4 regions of the Streptomyces sp. NPDC004435 genome follow, and region 1 is predicted to be linked to each of the others. Evidence: riboswitches for the same ligand, from Rfam matches in the RefSeq annotation. Region 1 holds a riboswitch; each other region holds the start of a gene.

Region 1 (3,791 bases):
GATCCACCGCCGGTGGAGCCGCCTCCGGTGGAGCCGCCTCCGGTGGAGGATCCGCCGCCCGACGTGCCGCCCCCGCCGGAGGACGACCCGCCGGACGAGGAACCACCGGAGTTCGACCCGCCCGAGTTCGATCCGCCGGAGCTGGACCCTCCCGACGAGGACCCACCGGACGAGGAACCGCCCGAGGTGCCCGGTTCCGTGGTGGGCGGGGGAGGTGCCGTGACCGGGCGCTGCGGTGCGATCCGTGGCGGCGGATTGGTGGTGGACGACTTGTTCTTCGAGAACGACCAGCCCTCGAAGCTGCCCGTCGGCGGCTTGCGGTTCGTCACGCCCCACTGGCTGTACGTCCAGTTCCCGCCGTTCGGGGCATGCCAGTAGGACCAGTAGGCGGACGCCGGCGGGGTGTCGATGCACGGCTCGCTGCCCGGTCCCGGCTTGCCCTCGATGCGGCAGATGAACGCCTCGCCCCAGCGGTTGGTGCCGGCGATCTGGATGCCGGCGTTCTTCAGCGCGGCATGCCCGGTCGACTGACTGCCCCGGGCACAGCGGATGATGAGCGGTCCGCCGAGCTCCTGGAAGTCGATGACGACGGTGACGCCGTCGTCGTCCGGGCAGAACCCCGGGGTGCCGCGGCTCTGGTCGACGGAGTACGCGGCCGGCGCCGAGGCCAGGCCGAACCCGGCCGTGCCGAGGAGAAGGGCGAGGGCGAGCAGCCCCGAGCGGAGCCGCTGCCCCCGTGGCGTCGTGGACGTCACGTGTGGGACCCCTGCCTGCGCCTGCCTGCGCGGAGCGCGGCGTAGCCGGCCGCGGTCAGCGCCGCGGCGCCGCCGCCGAGCAGCAGGACGCCGCCGCTGCCCGTGCTGGCCAGCGCGCCGCCGCCACCGGTGGATCCCGAACCGGAACCCGAACCGGAGCCCTGGTAGGGCGCGGTGGTGTCCGTCGGCGACGTGGTCGCTCCGGACGCGGTGCGCGACGGCGTGCCGCCGGCGGAGTGGGACGGGCTGCCGGTCGGCGTGCCGGCGGTACCGCTCGCGGTGCGCGACGGCGTAGCGGTCGGCGTGCCGGAGGGCGTACCGGCGGTGCCGCTCGGGGTGCCGGCGGTGTGGCTCGGCGTGCGGGACGGCTCGCCCGAGGTGGTCCGGGAGGGCGTGCCGCTCGGGGTCTTCGAGGGGTCCTTCGTCGGCGTGTCACTCGGGTCGGGACCCGGGTCGGGCGTCGTGACGCCGACCTTCCCCAGCGGGATCTGCGCGAGGGCGAGCAGGGCCTGCGGCGTGGAGCGGCGCCACTGGTCGCGCTGGAACTCCGGGATGCCGTCCGTCTTGGCGCCCGCGAGCGCCTCGTCGTTGTAGGCGATGGCGCCGGCCTCTGCGGACGCGGCGCCCGCGGTCGACGCCGTGAGCTGGTGCGCCTTGATCCAGGAGGCCGCCTCGTCGGCCTCGGCCTGGTGCCCCGTGGCCGCGAGGGCCTGACCGCCGAGACCGGTGCTGTTCGCGTTGGGGAAGTCCGTGGGGCCGGAGCCGTTCAGCGAGCCGTCGGCGTTCTGGATCCCGGCCAGCCAGTCACCGCCCTTCGCCGCGGCCGCGGCGGCACCCTCCGCGCCGTCCTCGGCCGCGGCCAGCAGCGCCTGGACCGCCATGGCCGTGGAGTCCGGGTCGAGCACCGCGTCCGCCCCCTGGGCGTCGCAGTCCCCGGTGACGGTGTCGCCGCCGAAGGCGTACGGGTAGAGCCGGAAGCCACCGGCCGCGCACTGCTGGTCGATCAGGAAGTCGACGGCGTTCTGCGGGACGTCGCCGCTGCGGGCCAGGCCCAGCACGGCCAGGGACTGGCCGAAGGTGTTCGCGGTCTCGCTGCCCTCGACGATCTTGTCCTTCAGCCGGCCGTTCTCCAGCCCGGCCGAAGGACCGGCTATGAGGTCGACCGTCTCCTGACGGAGGTCGTACGCCCCGAACTTCGCGGGGTCCTCCCCCGCGGCCACGGCGGCGTAGAGGAGCTTGGCCGTGGCACCCGATATGCGGTGGCCGGGCTTTCCCCAGGCGTCGTTGCTGTTGTAGTCGCGCACGTGCGCCTTGAGGGCCGCCACGATCCCGTCGGCCGCCTTGTCGTCCGCCCCCGTCGCCTTGAGCGCGACGAGGGTGTCGATGGTCAGACCCCAGTCGGACCCGGAGAAGAACGGGATGCCGCCGTCGACGAGCTCGCCCGCCTGCCAGCGGGCGGCGTCGGCGGCGGCCGTGGGCTGAGGCGCGGCGACCGCGCCGCCCCCGGAGGAGATCAGGACGGCGGCGAGGAACGTGCCCCCGGCTCCGAGAGAGGCGGCGAGCTTGACCGGTGGTCTGGCGCCGGGCATGGCACAGATCCCTTCGACGGGGCCCGCGGTGACGGGCCCCGGAAGGCCGCGACGGCGGGAACCCGCGCGCTCGCTCTCGCGTGCGGCCGGTTCCGGACAGTCGTCGCCCGGGCTCCGTCACCGCAGACCATGGCAGTGAGAAGCAGGAGGCCCTCCAACGGGTGATCCGACTCGCGGCGCGGGACGCGACGCTCACGGTTGCAGGTCAGTGCCGGATTTGCACCGGCTTTCCCCTGATTGGCGGGCATTCAGTTGTCCTCCGCCACAGGCGGAACGGGCGCATCCTATGCATCTTCGTACGAGGGTTTCCAGCCTGGTCAGATGCGGTGCACGCCACATCCGGCGCCTCGGGACGCCTGCCACCACGACCCGAGGCGAGGGGAGTGCTCAGGTGTGGTCGAAGCGGGGTGCGCGTTTGTCCACGAAGGCCGACATGCCCTCCTTCTGGTCGGCGGTGGCGAACACGGCGTGGAAGAGGCGCCGTTCGAACCGCACGCCTTCGGTGAGCGTGGTCTCGAAGGAGCGGTTGACGGCCTCCTTGGCCATCATGGCGACGGGCTTGGACATGTCCGCGATGGCGGTGGCCACGGTGAGGGCCTCGGCGAGCAGATCGGCGGCGGGGACGATCCGGGAGACGAGACCGGCCCGCTCGGCCTCCTCCGCGTCCATGGTGCGGCCGGTCAGACACAGCTCCATGGCCTTCGCCTTGCCGACCGCCCGGGTGAGGCGCTGGGAGCCGCCGATCCCGGGGATCACGCCGAGCTTGATCTCGGGCTGGCCGAACTTCGCCGTGTCGGCGGCGAGGAGGACGTCGCACAGCATGGCCAGCTCGCAGCCTCCGCCCAGGGCGTAGCCGGCCACCGCCGCGACGGTGGGGGTGCGGAGCTGCCCGACGCGGTCCCACGCGGTGAACCAGTCCGAGAGGTACATGTCCATGTAGCTCCGCGGCCGCATCTCCTTGATGTCCGCGCCCGCGGCGAAGGCCCTGGCCGAGCCCGTGATCACGATGCAGCCGACCTCGGGGTCCCGGTCCAGCTCCTCCGTGGCGGCCACGACCTCGGTCATGAGCCGGAGGTTCAGCGCGTTCAGGGCCTCGGGCCGGTTGAGGGTGAGGAGGGCGACGCGGCCCTTCCGTTCCAGCAGGATCGTCTCGTAGGTCACGCGGAGGCTCCGTTCGGGTCGGCTTCCACCGGCCGCAGGGTGCGGACGATGGCCGAGAAGTCCAGTTCCGCGCCCGCGCCCTCGGCGAACGCGGTGTACATGGCCGCCGCCTTGAGCGCGAGCGGCGCGTCCACGCCTCCCGCGCGCAGGGCGTTGGCGGCGAGGCCGAGGTCCTTCGCCATCAGCGGGGCGGCGAACCCGGGCCGGTACGCGCGGTTGGCGGGGCTGGTGGGGACCGGCCCGGGGACAGGGCAGTTGACGGTCAGCGCCCAGCACTGGCCCGAGG
Region 2 (3,791 bases), on a different contig from region 1:
GGGTGGAGGCGCTGGCCCGGCGGGTGGTCGCGCGGTCGCGGTCGTTCGGGGTCGCGCTGAGCGCCTGCACCACGCCCGCCAAGGGCAGCCCGACCTTCGACCTTCCGCCCGGGGAGCTGGAGTTGGGCGTCGGCATCCACGGCGAGCCGGGGCGGGAGCGGCGCGGGATGATGACCGCGCGGGAGATCGCCGAGGTCGCCGTCGACGCGGTCCTCGACGACCTGCGGCCGTCGGATCCGGTGCTGCTGCTGGTGAACGGCATGGGGGCGACGCCACTGCTGGAGCTGTACGGGTTCAACGCCGAGGTGCGGCGGGTCCTCGACGCGCGCCGGGTGCCGGTGGCGCGGACGCTGGTCGGGAACTACGTGACCTCGCTCGACATGGCGGGGTGCTCGGTGACGGTGTGCGCGGCGGACGAGGAGCTGCTGCGGCTGTGGGACGCGCCGGTGTCGACGGCCGCGCTGCGATGGGGCCGGTGAGGGGACGATGACGGAGACGTACGGCGCCGCGTTCGCGGTGCGCTGGATGGCGGCCGTGGCGGCGGCGGTGGAGCGGGAGGCCGGGCGCCTGACCGAGCTGGACGCGGCGATCGGCGACGCGGACCACGGCGCCAATCTGCGGCGCGGGTTCGCCGCCGTCGCCGACACGCTGGCGAAGGAGCCGCCCGCGACACCGGGCGCGGTCCTCGTGACCGCCGGGCGGCAGCTGATCTCCACGGTGGGCGGGGCCTCGGGGCCGCTCTACGGGACGCTGTTGCGCCGGGCCGGCAAGGCGCTCGGCGAGGGCGGGGAGGTCACGCGGGCCGAGCTCGCGGACGCGCTCGCGGCCGGGGTCGCCGCCGTCGGGCAGCTCGGCGGAGCCGTACCGGGCGACAAGACGATGCTGGACGCGCTGACCCCCGCCGTGGCGGCGCTGCCCGAGTCCTTCGCCGCGGCGCGCGCCGCGGCCGACGAGGGCGCGCTCGCGACCGTCCCGCTGCGCGCCCGCAAGGGCCGGGCCAGCTATCTCGGGGAGCGGTCGGTCGGCCACCAGGATCCGGGGGCGACCTCCTCGGCGCTGCTCTTCGCCGCGCTGGCGGAGACGGCGGAGGCGGCCGGAACAGGAGAGGGGGCGGGGCGGTGAGCGGGGGCAGGGTCGGGATCGTGCTGGTCTCGCACAGCGGCGCCGTCGCGGAGGCGGTCGCCGACCTGGCCCGGGGGCTCGCCGGCGGCGGCGACCTGGCGCCGGTCGCGGCGGCGGGCGGCGGGCCCGGCGGAGGGCTCGGCACCAGCGCCGACCTGATCGCCGAGGCCGCGAAGGCCGTCGACGCGGGCGCCGGGGTGGCCGTCCTGGTGGACCTGGGCAGTGCCGTACTGACGGTGAAGGCGCTCCTCGCGGAGGGCGACGAGCTTCCGGAGGGCACCCGGCTGGTGGACGCGCCCTTCGTGGAGGGCGCGGTGGCCGCGCTGGTGACGGCGAGCGCCGGCGGGGACCTGGACGCGGTCGCGGCGGCGGCCTCGGAGGCGTACGCCTACCGCAAGGTCTGACGCCCGCAGGTAAGCGGGGCGCCCCGGCCGGGTTCCACGCCGCCGGGGCGCCCTCGTCCGAGCAGCAGCAACGCACTAGGACACGTCCACGCTAGTGCGGGGGTCTGACAACGGGTCCCGCACGGCGCCGGGCCTTGGGAGATGTCCGAGCGCGAGTGACCGACCCCGCATTGTGATGAGGCAGGTCAACACACTAATGTCGCACCGCCTTGGTGTTCGGGAAACCGGTGCAGTACCGGTGCGGCCCTCGCCACTGTGATCGGGAGGTCCGGCTCCATCCCCTCGGGGAAGCCACTGTTCCGCCGCGGGAGACCGTCGCGGGATGGGAAGGCGGAGTCGGGCGTCATGACCGTCAGCCAGGAGACCGGCCAGGGCGCGTTGTCCATCCACGAGGTGCTGGAGAGGGTCTCCCGATCATGCATATCGCCGAGGGGTATCTGCCCCCCGTCCATGCGGCCGCCTGGGGCGTCGCATCGGCCCCGTTCGTCGTCCACGGCGTCCGCGCGCTCACCCGCGAGGTGCGCGCCAACCCCGAGTCCACCCTGCTGCTCGGCGCCGCCGGCGCCTTCACGTTCGTCCTGTCCGCGCTCAAGCTGCCGTCGGTGACGGGCAGTTGCTCCCACCCTACGGGTACGGGACTGGGCGCGATATTGTTCCGGCCGCCGATCATGGCGGTCCTCGGCACCATCACGCTCCTCTTCCAGGCGCTGCTGCTCGCCCACGGCGGGCTGACCACGCTGGGGGCGAACGTCTTCTCGATGGCGATCGTCGGCCCCTGGGCGGGGTACGGCGCCTATGTGCTGCTGAAGCGGTCCGGGGCGCCGCTGATGGTGAGCGTCTTCTTCGGCGCGTTCGTCGCCGACCTGTCCACCTACTGCGTGACCAGCGTCCAGCTGGCCGTCGCTTTCCCCGACCCGGGCACCGGCATCGCGGGGTCGCTGGCGAAGTTCGGCTCCATCTTCGCGGTGACGCAGATCCCGCTCGCCGTGAGCGAGGGCCTGCTGACCGTGCTGGTGGTGCGGCTGCTCATGCAGTCCAGCAAGGGTGACCTGCTGCGTCTCGGCGTGCTCACCCGGACGGAGTCGAAGCGACGCGAGGAGGCGGCGGCGTGATGAGCCGGAACGCGAAGATCAACACCCTGCTGCTGGCGCTCGTGGCGGCGCTGGCGGTCCTGCCCCTGGTGCTCGGGCTCGGCGACCACAAGGAGGAGCCGTTCGCCGGCGCGGACGCGGAGGCCGAGACGGCGATCACCGAGATCAAGCCGGACTACGAGCCGTGGTTCAGCCCGCTCTACGAGCCGCCGTCCGGCGAGATCGAGTCGGCGCTGTTCGCCCTCCAGGCGGCCCTCGGCGCCGGTGTCCTCGCCTACTACTTCGGCGTGCGGCGCGGTCGCCGGCAGGGCGAGGAGCGGGCCGCGGCCCGTGAGGAGAGCGGCGCCCCGGGCGCGGACGCGTAGCCGCGGATGCTGCCGATCGACGCGGCGGCGCACAGCAGTCGCTGGCGCCGCCGTCATCCGGCGGAGAAGGCCGCGCTCGGCTTCGGTCTGACGCTCTGCGCGGTGTGTCTGCCGCCGTGGCCGGGGGCGCCCCTGATCGCGGCGGCCACCCTCGCCGTCCTGCTCGGCCCGGCCGGTGTGCCGGGCCGGCAGCTGTGGCGGGCCTTCCGGATCCCCCTGGGCTTCTGCGTCACCGGAGCCGTTCCGCTGCTGTTCGCGGTGGGCGGGCCCGGGGGCGCCGTGGCCTGGGCTCCGGACGGGCCCGTGCACGCCGGAGAGCTGCTGCTGCGGACGGCGTCGGCCTCGCTGGGCGTGCTGCTGTTCGCGTTCACCACACCGGTGTCGGACGTGCTGCCGCGCCTGGTCGGGGCCGGGGTGCCGGCGCCGGTGGTGGACGTGGCCCTGGTGATGTACCGGATCGTCTTCCTGCTGCTCGACGCCCAGGCCAAGGTGCGTCAGGCGCAGGCGGCGCGGCTCGGGGCAACGACCCGGGCGGCCGTGTGGCGGTCGCTGGCCGGGCTCGGCGCGACCTCGTTCGTGCGGGCCTTCGACCGGGCGCAGCGGCTCCAGACCGGTCTCGCCGGGCGCGGTTACGACGGGACGCTGCGGGTGCTGCTGCCCGAGGCCCCGGTCTCCCGCCCGTTCCTCGCGGCGACGGCCGGCCTCCTCGCGGGGCTCGTCGCCCTCACCCTCGTACTGGAAAGGTTCCTCGCATGACGGCCCCCACCCCGGTCGTGGAGTTGGTGCGCGCGGGTTTCGCGTACGAGGAC
Region 3 (3,791 bases), on a different contig from region 1:
CCGGGACCGCGTCCAGGGACCAGCCGGCGGCCTCCATCGCCTCGACCAGCTCGCGGGCCTTCGCCTCCGCCTCGTCGGCGGTGGTCCGGGTCGCGGCGGACTCGTCCAGGCCGAGGGCCTCGCGCAGGCCGGGCAGGGCCTGCGTGCCGCCCCAGATCTGGCGGGCGCGCAGGATGGAGAGGACCAGGTTGACCCGGGCCTCGCCCTCCGGGGCGCCGCCGAGGACGTGCAGGCCGTCGCGGATCTGGGCGTCCTTGACCTCGCACAGCCAGCCGTCGACGTGCAGCAGGAAGTCGTCGAAGCCGTCGTCGTCGGGCCGCTCCGCCATGCCGAGGTCGTGGTCGAGCTTGGCGGCCTGGATCAGGGTCCAGATCTGGGCGCGGATCGCGGGCAGCTTCGCCGGGTCCATGGAGGAGATCTGCGCGTACTCGTCGAGCAGCTGCTCCAGGCGCGCGATGTCCCCGTACGAGTCGGCGCGGGCCATCGGCGGCACGAGGTGGTCGACGAGGGTGGCGTGGACGCGCCGCTTGGCCTGGGTGCCCTCGCCCGGGTCGTTGACGAGGAACGGGTAGACGAGCGGCAGGTCGCCGAGGGCCGCGTCGGGGCCGCAGGCGGCGGAGAGGCCGGCGTTCTTGCCGGGCAGCCACTCCAGGTTGCCGTGCTTGCCGAGGTGGACCATGGCGTCGGCGCCGAAGCCGCCGTCCTCCGCGCGGGCCGCGATCCAGCGGTAGGCGGCGAGGTAGTGGTGGGACGGCGGGAGGTCCGGGTCGTGGTAGATCGCGATCGGGTTCTCGCCGAAGCCGCGCGGCGGCTGGATGAGGACGAGGAGGTTCCCGCGGCGGAGCGCGGCGAGGACGATGTCGCCCTCCGGGTTCCGGGACCGGTCGAGGAACATCTCGCCGGGGGCCGGTCCCCAGTGCTCCTCGACCTGCTCGCGCAGCTCGGCGGGGAGTTCGGCGTACCAGCGCTTGTAGTCGGCGGCCGGGATGCGGACCGGGTTCTTCGCCAGCTGCTCCTCGGTGAGCCACTCCTGGTCGTGGCCGCCGGCCTCGATCAGGGCGTAGATCAGCTCGTCGCCGTCGCCGGAGACGAGGCCGGGCAGCTCGGCCTCGGGGCCGAAGTCGTACCCCTCGGCGATCAGCCGGCGCAGCAGGGCGACGGCGGAGGCGGGGGTGTCGAGGCCGACGGCGTTGCCGATGCGGGAGTGCTTGGTCGGGTACGCGGAGAGGACGAGCGCGAGCTTCTTCTCGGCGTTCGGGATGTGCCGCAGGCGGGCGTGGCGGACGGCGATGCCGGCCACGCGGGCGGCCCGCTCGGCGTCGGCGACGTAGGCGGGCAGGCCGTCGGCGTCGATCTCCTTGAAGGAGAAGGGGACGGTGATGAGGCGGCCGTCGAACTCGGGGACGGCGACCTGGCTGGCCGCGTCGAGCGGCGACAGGCCCTCGTCGTTCTCCTCCCAGGCGGAGCGGGAGCCGGTGAGGCACAGCGCCTGGAGCACCGGCACGTCGAGCGAGGCGAGCGCGCCCGCGTCCCACGCCTCCTCGTCGCCGCCGGCCTGGGCGGCGGCCGGCTTGGTGCCGCCGGCGGCGAGGACGGTGGTGACGACGGCGTCGGCGCCGCGCAGGACGGCGAGCAGCTCCTCCTCGGGGGCGCGCAGGGAGGCCACGTACAGCGGGAGGGGGCGGGCCCCGGCGTCCTCGATCGCGTCGCAGAGGGCGCCGACGAAGGCGGTGTTCCCGCTCATGTGGTGGGCGCGGTAGTAGAGCACGGCGATCGTCGGGCCGGTCACGTCCTTCGCGGCGCGCTCCAGCGGGCCCCAGGTGGGGGCGGCGGCCGGGGCCTCGAAGCCGTGGCCGGTGAGGAGCACGGTGTCGGAGAGGAAGCGGGCCAGCTGCTCCAGGTTGGCGGGGCCGCCGTGGGCGAGGTAGGCGTGGGCCTCGGTGGCGACGCCGATCGGCACGGTGGAGGCGGCCATCAGCTGGGCGTCGGGGGCCTGTTCGCCGCTGAGGACGACGACCGGCTTTCCGGTGGCGAGGACCGCGTCGAGGCCCTCCTGCCAGGAGCGGACGCCGCCGAGGAGGCGGACGACGACCAGCTCGGCGCCGTCGAGGAGACCGGGGAGGTCGCCGAGCGGGAGCCGGGAGGGGTTGGCGAAGCGGTACGCGACCGGGCCCTCGGGCGCGGCGGCGTTCGCCGCCCGGGCGCTGAGCAGGTCGGTGTCGGAGTGCGACAGCAGCAGGAGCATGGCGAGGCTCAGGCCCTTCCTCGGGGTTGTCCGCGCCCCGGGTGGTCGTATGGACGGCGGGGGAGTTCCTGACTCACCCGGGCCGTCGCCGGCTCGGGCTCACAGTGGCGGGACCGCGCCGGATTCTCACCGGGCTTCCTCCCCGGGGTCCTGGGACCCCATGCCGCTCTGCATAGTAGATCGTGGTCTCCGGGAGCCGGAGGGGGCCGGGAAGTCGGCCGGATCACACTCGGTGGCGGCCCGTTCTCGCGTGGGTATGCTCGCCGCCATGCCGCCGACCCCACCCAGTCCGCCCGAAGCGGGCGAACTTCGCATACGGGACCGAGGCGACGCGTGCCCGGGGGCGCTCCGGCTGCACGCCGCCGCCGACGGTTTCCTCGCCCGACTCCGGCTCCCCGCCGGGCGGTTGACGAGGCATCAGCTCACGGTCCTGGCCGGCGCGGCCGAGGAGCTCGGTGACGGCGGCCTCTCCGTCACCTCCCGCGGCAACGCCGAGCTGCGCGGGCTGACCGAGGACTGCGGCGGCCGGCTCGCCGCGCTCCTCGACGAGGCGGGACTGCTGCCCTCCCCCACCCACGAGCGGGTCCGGAACATCGTCGCCTCCCCCGCCGCCGGACTCGACGGACTCGGCCACGCCGACGTGCAGTTGTGGGCCCGGGCCCTGGACGCGGCGCTCTGCGCGGAGCCCCGCGCGGCGGCCCTCTCCGGCCGCTTCCTCTTCGTCCTCGACGACGGACGCGGCGACGTCACCGGCCTCGGCGGCGATGTGACCTTGGTCGCAGCACCGGACGGCGCCGCGCTCCTCACGGCCGGCTCCCGGACCTTCCGGCTGCCCGCCGCCGACGCCGTGCCCGCCGCGCTCGCCTGCGCCCTCGCCTTCCTCGACGCCGCCGACGCGGCCGGCACCGGCGCGTGGCGCCCGCGCGAGCTCCCGCCCGGGCACCTCCCGGACTGGGCCGGCGCCCTGGCCCGCGCGGGGATCACCGCGGAGCCCGTACCCCCCTTCACTCCCCCGACGGCGCCGCCGCCCGCACCCGGCCCGCTCGGTGACCACGCCCTGCACGTCCTCGCCCCCCTCGGCCGGCTGACCGCCGCCCGGCTGCGGGCGCTCGGCGAGGGCGCGGCCGAGGTGCGGCTCACCCCGTGGCGCGGGGTGGTCGTGGTCCTGGCCGCCCCGCCGGCGGTATCCGGCCGGCTCGCCGCGCTCGGCGCCCTCGGCCTGATCACCGATCCCACCGACCCGGGCACCGGCGTCACCGCCTGCACCGGGACGCCCGGCTGCGCCAAGTCCCTCGCCGACGTGCGGGCGGAGGCGGCGCGCGCGCCCGGCGGGCCGCTGCCCGTGCACTACTCCGGCTGCGAGCGCCGCTGCGGACACCCGCACGGCCTGCGGATCGAGGTCACGGCCCGGGACTCCGACACCTATCTGCTGGACGGCACCCCCGTCCCCCGTACCGCCCTGGCCCAGGCCGTCGCGGCGGCCCGCACGAGATCGAATGAGAGCTGAGGATGTACGAGTACGAGAAAGACGGCGCCGAGATCTACC
Region 4 (3,791 bases), on a different contig from region 1:
CCGCGCTCCCGGCCCGCCCCCGTGCCGGGAGCGCGGCGCGTGGTCCGAAAGCAGCACCCCTGGTTGCGACTTGGGGGACCGGAGGCTCTCATACGGACATGCAGCAGTCGTCGTCCCTCTCCCAGGTCCTGTCCGCCGTCGGCCCCCGGCTCAGGAGGGTCCGCACCACCCGCGGCGTCACCCTCGCCGCGCTCGCCAGGACGACCGGCATCTCCAAGAGCACCCTGTCGCGCCTGGAAGCGGGGCAGCGGCGCCCCAGCCTTGACCTGCTGCTGCCCATCGCCCAGGCGTTCCAGGTCCCGCTGGACGAGCTGGTGGGCGCGCCGGAGGTGGGCGATCCGCGGGTCAGGCTGAAACCCCATGCGGTCGGCGGCAACACCGTGCTGCCTCTGACACGTCAGCCGGGACCGCTGCAGAGCTACAAGATGATCCTGCCCGCCACGCGGGACACGCCCGACCCGTGCACGCACGAGGGGTACGAGTGGCTGTACGTGCTCTCGGGCCGCCTCCGCCTCGTGCTGGCCGACCACGATCTGGTGCTCGACCAGGGGGAGGTGGCCGAGTTCGACACCCGCCTGCCGCACTGGTTCGGCAGCACGGGGCAGGGGCCGGTCGAGGTGCTGAGCATCTTCGGGCGGCAGGGCGAGCGGATGCACGTCCGTGCCCGACCCTCGCACCGGACGCCCGCCTCCGGCACGTGAACCGGAGGCGGGCGTCCGGGTGCGGGGGAGCGCCGAGGGGTGGGGAACGGGCGGAGTGGGTAGCTCGTGGGGCGTCCGGGGTGCGCCCGGTCCGGTGGACGGGCGTTCGGTTAGGGTGACCTTGCTGGACGTCCGGCTCGGTGGTGGGGGCGGGTTCGGGTGCCGGTACGGTGGGATCCAGGCGACGGAACGGGCAGAGGCGGAGCGCAGGTGAGAGGCGGAGACCGGGCTGGTGCCCGTCGCGGGACCGGTGTGGCGGGACCCTCGCCGCGGGTGACCGGAGCGAGGCGCCGTGGGTGAGATCCTGCGCGTGGCCGGAGCCCTGTACGTGATCGTTCTGCTCCGGGCCGGGGGGACCTTCGCCGTCGGCTGGCTCGCCGGCGCCGGCGCCAGGCGCGGCAGGTTCGCCGAGCGGATGTCCTCCGCCAAGTTCCAGCGCGCCGAACGGGCCATCCAGCGGTGGGGCGCGCCCGTCGTGGCCGTCTCCTTCCTGACCGTGGGCTTCCAGACCGCCGCCAACTTCCTCGCCGGCACCATGCGGATGCCGCTGCCGCGCTACCTTCCCGCGCTGTTCGTCGGCGGAGCGGCCTGGGCCCTGCTCTACGCCGTCTTCGGGATCGGCGCGATCGCCGCACTGGGCGCGCTGTTCGCCCGGCACACGGCACTGGGCGTGGCGGGCGTGGCCGTCCTCCTGCTCGCCGCGTGCGGACTCGTCGTCCTCCGGAGGCGCAGGGCGGTGGCGACCGCCCCTGAGGCGGACGCGCCCGGACAGTCCTGAGGGCCGGGACGCGTCGTCCGCCGCGGGACCCCGGTCAGGAGACGCCGGCGTTCACCACGTCGAGGGCGGGCACCGGACGGGGGGAGCCGTCGGTGTCTATGGCGACGAAGGTGAGGAAGGCGGTCGCGACCTCGGTGGCGGGGCCGGAGCTGTTCCAGCGCTCGGCGGTCACGCGGACGCCGACGGTCATCGAGGTCCTGCCCGCCCGTTCCAGACCGGCCTCCACACTGAGCAGGTCCCCGGCCCGGACCGGGGCGAGGAAGGTCATCCGGTCGACCGACACGGTCACCGCCGGTCCGTCGGCGTGACGCCCGGCGGCCGCCGCGGCGGCGTCGTCGATCAGCTTCATCATGACGCCACCGTGGATGGTGCCGTACAGGTTGGTGTCGTGCTCGCTCATGATGTGGGCGAGCACCACCCGGGAGTCGTCCGGGGTCTTGGCGGGACGGGGGGATGCGGAGACGGCACGATCGGCCACGTCAACTCTCCTTCGCGAGTCGCGGCGGGCTGCACCGCGCGCACGGGTCGCCGGCGCGCGGACAGCGGGCAGGTCTTCGGACTCGCGGGCCCGCCCACCGGATCTCCACCCGGCGGAACCCCTACTGGCCGTCGCTTCCCAGACCCTTCCAGGACCCAGTGCGTAGGACGGCGGTCGTTCCCGCTCACCGCTGCGGGGCAGTCCCGGATTCCCACCGGGTTCCCTCTTACGACGCGTCCCGTACGGCTGACGGGGGCGAACCAGCTGCACCTGCCAGCGTACGCGCCGCCGCCGCCCCCGCGGACCCTCCCCCCGGCTTGACCTGCTATTCCGTGCGCAGAGCCGTGGCCGTGCGGGTCCTGGCCGCCCACCCGGCGGGGAGGAGGGCCCCCAAGACGGCGATGAGCGGCCCGCCGAGGGCCAGGGGGAGGAGTTCGGCCGCGCCGTACACGTCGACGACGGAGGCCGGGAGGCGGAGCCCCACGCCGTCGGCCATCGCGGGCATGATCCGGCCGTGCAGGGCGACCCCGAGCGGCACGCCCAGGACGCCCGCGACCGTCCCGGTCACGGCGACCGAGGTGAGGACCATCGCCACGGTCTGACGGGGGGTCATGCCGAGCGCCTTGTGCACCCCGATCTCCCGGACGCGCTCGCGGGTGTCGAGCAGCACGCCGTTGAGGACGCCGAGCGCGGCGACGGTGACGAGGACCAGGGTCAGGAGCGCGGCCAGCGCGTTGAGCGTGACGACCATGTCGCCGCCCGAGCGGAGCGCGCCGGCCCGTGCGGTGAGTCCCAGGGGGGCCAGGCGGGCGTTCAGCGCCTCGACGTAGGCCGGTACGCCGGTGCCCGGGGCGACCGCGACATGGTGGCTCGTCGAGGTCCGGTCGGGGTGCGCGGGGGCGACGGTCGCGAAGTCGGTGAACACCTGCATGCCGTCGTTGCGCGGGTCGAGGACCTCGCCCACGATCCGTACCGTGACCGGTTCGGCCATGCCGCTCAGGGTGACCGTGTCGCCGACGCGGGTGCCGGTCGCGGTCAGGAAGGGGGTCGGGACCACGGCCTCGCCCGGCTTCCCGAACCAGCGGCCCGAGACCATCGTGTAGCCGCCCCAGGAGGCGTCGCCGGTGAAGGCGACCACCTCGACCAGCCCGGTGAGGCCGGCCACCGTCGCCCGTACCGTCGTGGCGCTGTACTGCCTCCCGGTGCCCGCGGTCCCGGCGATCGCCGCGGTGACGGCGGCGGGATCGGCCTTCGGGGTCCGCTCCGGCGCCGCCGTGCCGGGCGGCCCGAGGGCGGGCCGCGGCTCGGGCACGGTGACGTCCGCCACGTCGTGGGTCCTGGCCTTCATCACCTCGCCGAGCGAGGCGCCCATCCCCACGGTGAACGTGACGGCGGCCGCGCCGAACAGGATCGCCGTGCCCATGGCCAGCGCGCGGACCGGCCGGGCGAAGGGCCGCATCAGGCCCAGGGCGACCGGCTGCGGCAGCGGCAGGCGCCCGGCCGCGCGGGCCGCCCGGCCGCCGCGCCCCGCCGGTACGGCCCGCCCGACGGCGAGCGCGTCGACCGTGCGCAGCCGGCCCGCCCGCCAGGCGCTCGCCCACGCGGTCGCCGCCACCAGACCGAGCACCCCGGCGATCACCGCCAGGTCGACGGAGGGCGTCACGGCCAGGGAGGAGGTGCCGTACACCTCCTCCGCCTCGGCCAGCACGGGCACCGCGAGCAGATGGCCGACGAGCACACCGGCGGTCGTGCCGACGGCGGCCGGCACCAGCGCCTGGCCCAGATACGCCCGTACGACCTGGGCCGGGGTGCAGCCGACGGCCTTCAGGATCCC

The links. A riboswitch is a leader RNA that binds a small molecule or an ion and turns the genes downstream of it on or off. The one in region 1 is predicted to bind cobalamin.
Region 2: it holds a riboswitch for cobalamin, as region 1 does, so the genes downstream of both, ACFYT9_RS35960 (energy-coupling factor ABC transporter permease) here and ACFYT9_RS18870 (hypothetical protein) in region 1, are expected to answer to the same signal.
Region 3: it holds a riboswitch for cobalamin, as region 1 does, so the genes downstream of both, cobN (cobaltochelatase subunit CobN) here and ACFYT9_RS18870 (hypothetical protein) in region 1, are expected to answer to the same signal.
Region 4: it holds a riboswitch for cobalamin, as region 1 does, so the genes downstream of both, ACFYT9_RS20345 (acyl-CoA thioesterase) here and ACFYT9_RS18870 (hypothetical protein) in region 1, are expected to answer to the same signal.

Annotation. Positions count from the first base shown of each region.
Region 1 is NZ_JBIAMB010000009.1:258,446-262,236, forward strand. Features, by position in the region: gene ACFYT9_RS18865 (hypothetical protein) at 1-755, opposite strand, end outside; gene ACFYT9_RS18870 (hypothetical protein) at 752-2,344, opposite strand; cobalamin riboswitch at 2,483-2,632, opposite strand; gene ACFYT9_RS18875 (enoyl-CoA hydratase) at 2,732-3,505, opposite strand; gene mmsB (3-hydroxyisobutyrate dehydrogenase) at 3,502-3,791, opposite strand, start outside.
Region 2 is NZ_JBIAMB010000029.1:35,948-39,738, reverse strand. Features, by position in the region: gene dhaK (dihydroxyacetone kinase subunit DhaK) at 1-479, shown strand, start outside; gene dhaL (dihydroxyacetone kinase subunit DhaL) at 487-1,122, shown strand; gene ACFYT9_RS35965 (PTS-dependent dihydroxyacetone kinase phosphotransferase subunit DhaM) at 1,119-1,526, shown strand; cobalamin riboswitch at 1,720-1,914, shown strand; gene ACFYT9_RS35960 (energy-coupling factor ABC transporter permease) at 1,943-2,638, shown strand; gene ACFYT9_RS35955 (energy-coupling factor ABC transporter substrate-binding protein) at 2,638-2,982, shown strand; gene cbiQ (cobalt ECF transporter T component CbiQ) at 2,989-3,738, shown strand; gene ACFYT9_RS35945 (ATP-binding cassette domain-containing protein) at 3,735-3,791, shown strand, end outside.
Region 3 is NZ_JBIAMB010000002.1:105,568-109,358, forward strand. Features, by position in the region: gene cobN (cobaltochelatase subunit CobN) at 1-2,245, opposite strand, end outside; cobalamin riboswitch at 2,287-2,422, opposite strand; gene ACFYT9_RS03675 (cobalamin biosynthesis protein CobG) at 2,502-3,752, shown strand; gene ACFYT9_RS03680 (precorrin-8X methylmutase) at 3,755-3,791, shown strand, end outside.
Region 4 is NZ_JBIAMB010000010.1:237,947-241,737, forward strand. Features, by position in the region: gene ACFYT9_RS20335 (helix-turn-helix domain-containing protein) at 99-701, shown strand; gene ACFYT9_RS20340 (DedA family protein) at 994-1,479, shown strand; gene ACFYT9_RS20345 (acyl-CoA thioesterase) at 1,514-1,957, opposite strand; cobalamin riboswitch at 2,028-2,186, opposite strand; gene ACFYT9_RS20350 (ABC transporter permease) at 2,283-3,791, opposite strand, start outside.